2 regions of the Klebsiella sp. GFKo11 genome follow, and region 1 is predicted to be linked to the other one. Evidence: predicted binding sites of a transcription regulator. Region 1 holds the regulator's gene; the other holds the start of a gene.

Region 1 (3,781 bases):
TCCTCATCGTTCAGGCTATGCAGCGTCTCGTTAAACAGCTGCTCCAGGCGCTGTTGCTGCGACTCTTCCAGGGTTTCCAGCGCCAGGCGACGGGCAAACACATCTTCGACCTGCAGTTCGCTGAGCGTTTCCCGGCGCTCGCCCGCCAGAATGCGCTCGCGCTGGGCGCGACTGCGGCGCACCAGCAGCACTTCTACCGGTAGCGTTTCGGTCTGTGCCTGAATTTTGCGTTGAATATCATGCAAATATTCGTCGCTGGTGATCTCAATATCCAGCCAGACGGCGGGTTGCTGGCTATTATCTTGCCACTGATTCAACTGCTCGCTGATGCTGGCGAAATCGCCCTTTAATACTGCCAGCGGCTGGGTAATGGGGACGATGAGCGGCGTGACGTCTGTTAGACATCCGTTGGTGAAGGTCACCAGGTTGACGCTTTTGTTTTTCCCGGTTTCGTCAAAGCTCAGCGGGATGGGCGATCCGCTGTAGCGAATATGCTCGCAGCCGCCCACCACTTGCGCCCGGTGAATATGGCCAAGCGCGATGTAATCGGCAGGGGGAAAGTGGCTTGCCGGAAAGGCGTCGAGGGTGCCGATATAGATTTCGCGAACCGCGTCGCTTTTGCTGGCGCCGACGGTGGTCAAATGACCACTGGCGATAATCGGCAGCGGCCGGTAGCCGCGCAGTTCGCAGGCCTGCTGATACTGCTGCTGGTAGTAGTCGCTGATGGCGGTGAGGAGCTGCTTCTGCTTTTCACCGCTGGAGTGACCGGCCTGGCTGGTCACTAGCTCGCGCGGGCGCAGGAACGGCACAGGGCAAAAAATCGCCCCCGCTGAACCATCACGCAAGGGCAGAATAAAAGGAGCGTGACCGGCATTGGCGACTACCGTGGTTTTCAGGAAGGCGAGAATATCCCGCGATTCATTGAGGGTCGCCACCGAATCGTGGTTTCCCGCCAGTACCACCAGTTGGCAGCCGGTCTGCTGTAGCTGAACGACAAACCGGTTATACAGCTCACGCGCGTAGCTCGGCGGGGAGCCGGTATCAAAAATATCGCCCGCGACAATAATGGCATCAACCTCATGCTCCTGGGCGCTGGTCAGCAGCCAGTCGAGAAACGCCTGATGCTCAGCGGCGCGGCTTTTGCTGTAAAAATTTTGCCCAAGGTGCCAGTCAGAAGTGTGAAGGATGCGCATAGTGGTCCCGTAGCGAAAAAAGCGTAAGCGGCATTATAGCACTGGTCTACAGTGAGATAAGTCCGTGTCACAATTCAAAATCCCTTGTTCATCTGCCCGTCATTTTTTTCATAAATCTGTCATAAATCTGACGCATAATGGCCGCGCACTTCTATACTGATGGCTAAAAAATACAGGGTAAATAATGGCGAGAAGAATTCTGGTCGTTGAAGATGAAGCTCCAATCCGCGAAATGGTCTGCTTTGTTCTGGAGCAAAACGGCTTTCAGCCCATCGAGGCGGAAGATTTTGACAGCGCGGTCAATCAACTCAATGAACCTTGGCCTGATTTGATCCTGCTCGACTGGATGCTACCGGGTGGCTCAGGTTTACAGTTTATTAAACAGCTCAAGCGCGAAGCGATGACCCGCGAGATTCCGGTGGTAATGTTAACCGCCCGTGGTGAAGAGGAAGATCGCGTTCGCGGCCTGGAAACCGGCGCGGATGATTACATCACCAAGCCATTCTCTCCGAAAGAGCTGGTGGCGCGAATTAAAGCCGTGATGCGGCGCATTTCGCCGATGGCGGTGGAAGAGGTGATTGAAATGCAGGGACTGAGCCTCGACCCTTCTTCGCATCGCGTCATGACCGGTGAAAACCCGCTGGATATGGGGCCGACCGAGTTTAAATTATTACACTTCTTTATGACCCACCCGGAGCGTGTTTATAGCCGCGAACAGCTGCTCAACCACGTTTGGGGAACTAACGTATATGTAGAAGACAGAACGGTGGATGTACATATTCGCCGCCTGCGTAAAGCGCTGGAACATAGCGGCCATGACCGGATGGTACAAACGGTTCGCGGCACGGGATATCGTTTCTCCGCCCGTTTCTGAATCTCGACAGGAGTGTGAACCGTGCTGGAACGGCTGTCATGGAAAAGGCTGGCGCTTGAGCTTTTCTTGTGTTGTATCCCGGCCCTGATCCTCGGGGCGATTTTTGGTCACCTGCCGTGGTTTTTGCTGGCGGCGGTGACGGGTCTTCTTATTTGGCATTTCTGGAATCTTATGCGTCTGTCGTGGTGGCTGTGGGTTGACCGCAGCATGACGCCACCGCCGGGCAGCGGCAGTTGGGAACCGCTGTTGTACGGCCTGCATCAGATGCAGATGCGTAATAAAAAGCGCCGTCGCGAGCTGGGTAGTCTTATAAAGCGTTTTCGCAGCGGTGCAGAATCTCTCCCTGATGCGGTGGTTTTAACTACCGAAGAGGGCGTGATGTTCTGGTGTAATGGCCTGGCCCAGCAGACGCTTAATCTGCGCTGGCCGGACGATAACGGACAGAACATCCTTAACCTGCTGCGCTACCCGGAATTTGCCAACTACCTGAAATATCGTGATTTCTCGAAGCCGTTGAATCTGGTGTTGAATAATGCCAGGCATCTGGAAATTCGCGTGATGCCCTACAGCGATAAACAGCTGCTGATGGTGGCGCGTGATGTTACGCAGATGCATCAGCTCGAAGGGGCGCGACGTAACTTCTTTGCCAACGTCAGCCACGAGCTGCGAACCCCGCTGACGGTGTTGCAGGGGTATCTGGAGATGATGCAGGAGCAGATACTGGAAGGGGGCACGCGCGAGAAAGCGTTACACACCATGCGCGAGCAAACCCAGCGTATGGAAGGCCTGGTTAAACAACTGCTGACGCTGTCACGAATAGAGGCCGCGCCGGTACTGGCGATGAACGATAGAATCGATGTGCCGATGATGCTGCGGGTGGTGGAGCGCGAGGCGCAAACCCTGAGTCAGCAGAAGCATGTTCTGCATTTTTCCGTCGATGAGTCGCTGAAAGTGTTGGGGAATGAAGAACAACTGCGTAGCGCGATTTCCAACCTGGTGTATAACGCGGTCAATCATACTCCGGCGGGAACGGAAATCACCGTGAGCTGGAAGCGGGCATCTCACGGCGCGTTGTTTAGCGTCGAGGATAACGGTCCGGGAATTTCTCCGGAGCATATTCCGCGCCTGACCGAACGTTTCTACCGTGTTGATAAGGCACGATCGCGGCAAACCGGCGGCAGCGGTTTGGGGCTGGCGATTGTTAAACACGCGATCAGTCATCACGACAGTCGTCTTGAAATTGAAAGCACGCTGGGCAAAGGGACGCGTTTTAGCTTCTTGCTGCCGGAACGTTTAATTGCCAAAAATGAGCCCTAGTTCCTGTCCTGTCAGCATTAGTTGCCAATGACCAGCTTCGGCTGGTCATTTTCATTTGCAGGCAATTTCGTTTTGCGTAATTAACGAACGTTCGCTGCTTTTTTGTTCGCATGATAAGCCACATGTTTTCCATCAGTCAGGTCAATCATTCTGGCTATGAAAATAGAGTTAGCATAATCATCTGCTTTTACGATCCCTCCTTGCTTTAAAACGTTATAAGCGTTTAAATTGCCCCCCTACGGTCGCAGACAGACTGTTTTTGCGTGGTAATTCAAAAAACAATTCTTTTCCACGCCGCTTTGGGAGCATATCCCGCTGAGTTTACTGACAATGGCCGCTGTATCATCCCCTAAGGGAAGGCGCGGTATTTATCCGTTTTTACAACACCACATCCACA
Region 2 (3,781 bases), 1.5 Mb from region 1:
GTGCGGTGAACGGTAGCTATGCTTATAGCCGCGATTCGCAGACGCTTAACTACGGTGCCCGCGGTGGAATTCTGCTTCATGGCGGCGGCGTCACATTCTCTCAGGAACTGGGGGAAACGGTCGCGTTGGTAGAAGCGCCTGGCGCGGATGGACTATCGGTTGAAAACGCCACTGGTGTAGCGACGGACTGGCGCGGCTATACGGTGAAAACTCAGCTCAATCCGTATGATGAGAACCGGGTAGCGATTAATAGTGATTATTTCGCTAAAGCGAACGTTGAACTGGATAATACCGTTGTAAACCTGGTTCCAACACGAGGGGCGGTAGTAAAAGCCGCATTTGTCACCCATGTTGGATATCGAGTGCTGTTTAGCGTGACGCAGATTGATAGAAAACCTGCGCCATTCGGTGCAATGGCGACTGCAGACCTCGAATCAGGGACCGTGACAGGTATCGTTGGGGATAATGGTGAACTTTATCTATCAGGCATGCCATTGGAAGGGCATTTCAGCGTTATGGGACAAAAAACATGTTCAGTGGATTATCATATCGCGGAGCCGAGGGATAATGCGCTTATACAAATACCCGTGATTTGTAAATGAGATAGGGATGCTAAATTGAAAATCATAAAATACTTACCTTTGTTGCTAGTTTGTCTTTGTACTCATACAATTGCTGCGGATACGTACTGTGAAGCCGATGGTGGCACTCATCATAGTGTATTGGTTTTTTCCGGGACAAAAATTAGTGCGGCACAAAACAAAACTGGGCAAACTGTTAACAAAAATGTCAATAATGGTGAGCAATATAGCGGTGTTTGCCATTGCAACAGAAACTATAATTATGCTTACTACACTGCTGAGAGTAACCCAGCCTTAGAAAAAATGTCATCTCGAAATAATGTTCAATACTATAATTTGAATGAGTATCTTGATGTCGGGCTATCCATTGAAATTTTTGGTCGTGGGTATATTAATGTACCATTCGCTGATCAGCCTAATAACCCAGATGGTTCTTATACTTGCACCAATAACAAAAAGATAACGACTTTTACAAGCGGATCGGATGCCATTATTTATTTTTATATAAAAGAGCCTTTTATTGGTACAGTGACAATACCAGCAACCTTACTAGCATCTTTATATGCAACAACATCATCTATAAGCTCGGGGAATACCCACATACTTTCTGATGTGTATATTCAAGGTGATATCACAGCGCCTCAGGAGTGTATTGTTAACGGTGGACAAACTATCGAAGTTAATTTCGGTAAGATCCCTGCATCGGAGTTTTCGGCGACGCCAGGTACTGCAATAACCGACAGAAAAATACCGATAAGTGCATCGGTAAAATGTACGGGAATGTCTGCGGGCCAGGATGTTGAAGTATCGTTGCATGCCACGCAAGCGGGATCGCTGCCAACGGTGATTGAGACGACAAACGCAGATGTCGGCATCAAGATGTACGATGAGTACAATAATGAAGTGGACGTGAACGGCGGGCGTATGGAAACCGATATGGGGACTCGTTCTCGTCTGGGCGAGGAGAATGGCGAGTTTAATTTTTCTGCTGCGCCTGCCAGCGCGACGGGAACCCGTCCGCAGCCGAGCACGTTTGATGCGAATGTTACTATTACTATGGAAATTAAAAACTAATACTGTTGTGGCCGTATTCGCGGCCACTAAAATTTCACTTCTATTACACCTGATTATTCTGTGTCATCAAACTGTCATAAACCTTACATATAACTGTCACCTGTTTGTCCTATTTTGCTCACCATAGCTTCGAAACAATGATTTACGAATCCAGCAGGAGACATTATGAAAGTTATGCGTACCACCGTCGCAACAGTTGTCGCCGCGACCTTATCGATGAGCGCTTTCTCTGTTTTTGCAGCAGCAAGCCTGACTGGCGCAGGTGCAACTTTCCCCGCGCCGGTGTATGCCAAATGGGCAGATACCTATAACAAAGAAACTGGTAACAAAGTTAACTACCAGGGTATCGGCTCCTCTGGCGGCGTAAAACAAATCACTGCCAACACCGTAGATTTCGGTGCTTCTGATGCTCCTCTGGCTGACGACAAACTGGCTCAGGAAGGCCTGTTCCAGTTCCCGACCGTTATCGGCGGCGTGGTGCTGGCGGTGAACATCCCGGGTCTCAAATCAGGTGAACTGGTGCTTGACGGTAAAACGCTGGGTGACATCTACCTGGGTAAAATCAAGAAGTGGGATGATGAAGCCATCACCAAACTGAACCCTGGTTTGAAGCTGCCTTCTCAGAACATCGCCGTTGTGCGTCGTGCTGATGGTTCCGGTACTTCCTTCGTCTTCACCAGCTACCTGGCGAAAGTGAACGAAGAGTGGAAATCTAAAATTGGCGCAGGTTCTACCGTAAACTGGCCGACCGGTCTGGGTGGTAAAGGCAACGACGGCATCGCCGCTTTCGTTCAGCGTCTGCCGGGTTCTATCGGCTACGTCGAATATGCTTACGCTAAACAGAACAATCTGGCTTATACCAAGCTGCTGTCAGCAGACGGTAAGCCGGTTAGCCCGACTGAAGATAACTTCGCTAACGCAGCGAAAGGTATCGACTGGAGCAAATCCTTCGCACAGGATTTGACTAACCAGAAAGGTGAAAATGCATGGCCGATCACCTCTACAACCTTCATCTTGGTTCACAAGGCTTCCACTAAGCCAGAGCAGACTGCTGAAGTGCTGAAGTTCTTCGACTGGGCGTATAAAAACGGCGGTAAAGAAGCAAACGCACTGGACTACGCATCCCTGCCGGATAGCGTGGTTGAGCAGGTTCGCGCTGCATGGAAGACCAACGTGAAAGACAGCAGCGGTAAAGCGCTGTACTAATACCCGCGGAATATCGAGCTGCCGGCCATGTTCCAGCAGCTCGAATTATTTAGGGTATGGTATTACCTTTGCCAGAAAGATCAGTAAACTACGGTTTTTTCTGGCCCGAAACTGAAGAGTAATTTATGGCTGCAACCAAGCCGGCATTCAACCCTCCGGGGAAAAAGGGTGACATAATTTTCAGCGTGCTGGTAAAACTGGCGGCGCTGATTGTGCTATTGATGCTGGGCGGCATCATCGTCTCCCTCATTATCTCTTCCTGGCCAAGCATTGAAAAATTCGGCTTTGCCTTCTTATGGACCAAAGAGTGGGATGCGCCGAACCAGATTTTCGGTGCTCTGGTGCCGATTTACGGCACGCTGGTCACCTCATTTATCGCGCTGCTGATCGCCGTACCGGTGAGCTTTGGTATCGCACTGTTCCTGACGGAACTGTCGCCAGCCTGGCTGAAGCGTCCTCTGGGCATCGCCATTGAGCTGCTGGCGGCAATTCCCAGTATTGTATACGGCATGTGGGGCCTGTTCATTTTTGCCCCGCTGTTTGCGACTTACTTCCAGGAACCCGTTGGCAACGTCTTGTCCAACATTCCTTTCGTCGGCGCTTTGTTCGCTGGCCCGGCATTTGGTATCGGTATTCTCGCCGCAGGCGTCATCCTGGCGATCATGATCATTCCTTATATCGCTGCCGTTATGCGTGACGTTTTTGAACAGACGCCGGTGATGATGAAAGAGTCCGCTTACGGTATCGGCTGTACGACGTGGGAAGTTATCTGGCGTATCGTTCTGCCCTTTACCAAAAACGGTGTTATCGGTGGGGTAATGCTCGGGTTGGGACGTGCGCTGGGGGAAACCATGGCGGTGACCTTTATTATCGGCAACACCTACCAGCTCGATAGCGCCTCGCTGTTTATGCCGGGCAAC

The links. Region 1 encodes PhoB, which activates phosphate uptake and scavenging genes when phosphate is short. Its sites were predicted from a motif close to CTGTCATAAAACTGNCNNAT; they were not measured.
Region 2: pstS (phosphate ABC transporter substrate-binding protein PstS) is a predicted target of PhoB. The motif match lies at 1,727-1,746, and genes of this name have one in related genera.

What each region holds. Positions count from the first base shown of each region.
Region 1 is NZ_CM151369.1:4,943,367-4,947,147, reverse strand. It holds gene sbcD (exonuclease subunit SbcD) at 1-1,193, opposite strand, end outside; gene phoB (phosphate response regulator transcription factor PhoB) at 1,378-2,067, shown strand; gene phoR (phosphate regulon sensor histidine kinase PhoR) at 2,089-3,384, shown strand.
Region 2 is NZ_CM151369.1:6,395,649-6,399,429, forward strand. It holds gene AC07P6_RS30580 (fimbria/pilus outer membrane usher protein) at 1-602, shown strand, start outside; gene AC07P6_RS30585 (fimbrial protein) at 618-1,655, shown strand; gene pstS (phosphate ABC transporter substrate-binding protein PstS) at 1,821-2,861, shown strand; gene pstC (phosphate ABC transporter permease PstC) at 2,987-3,781, shown strand, end outside.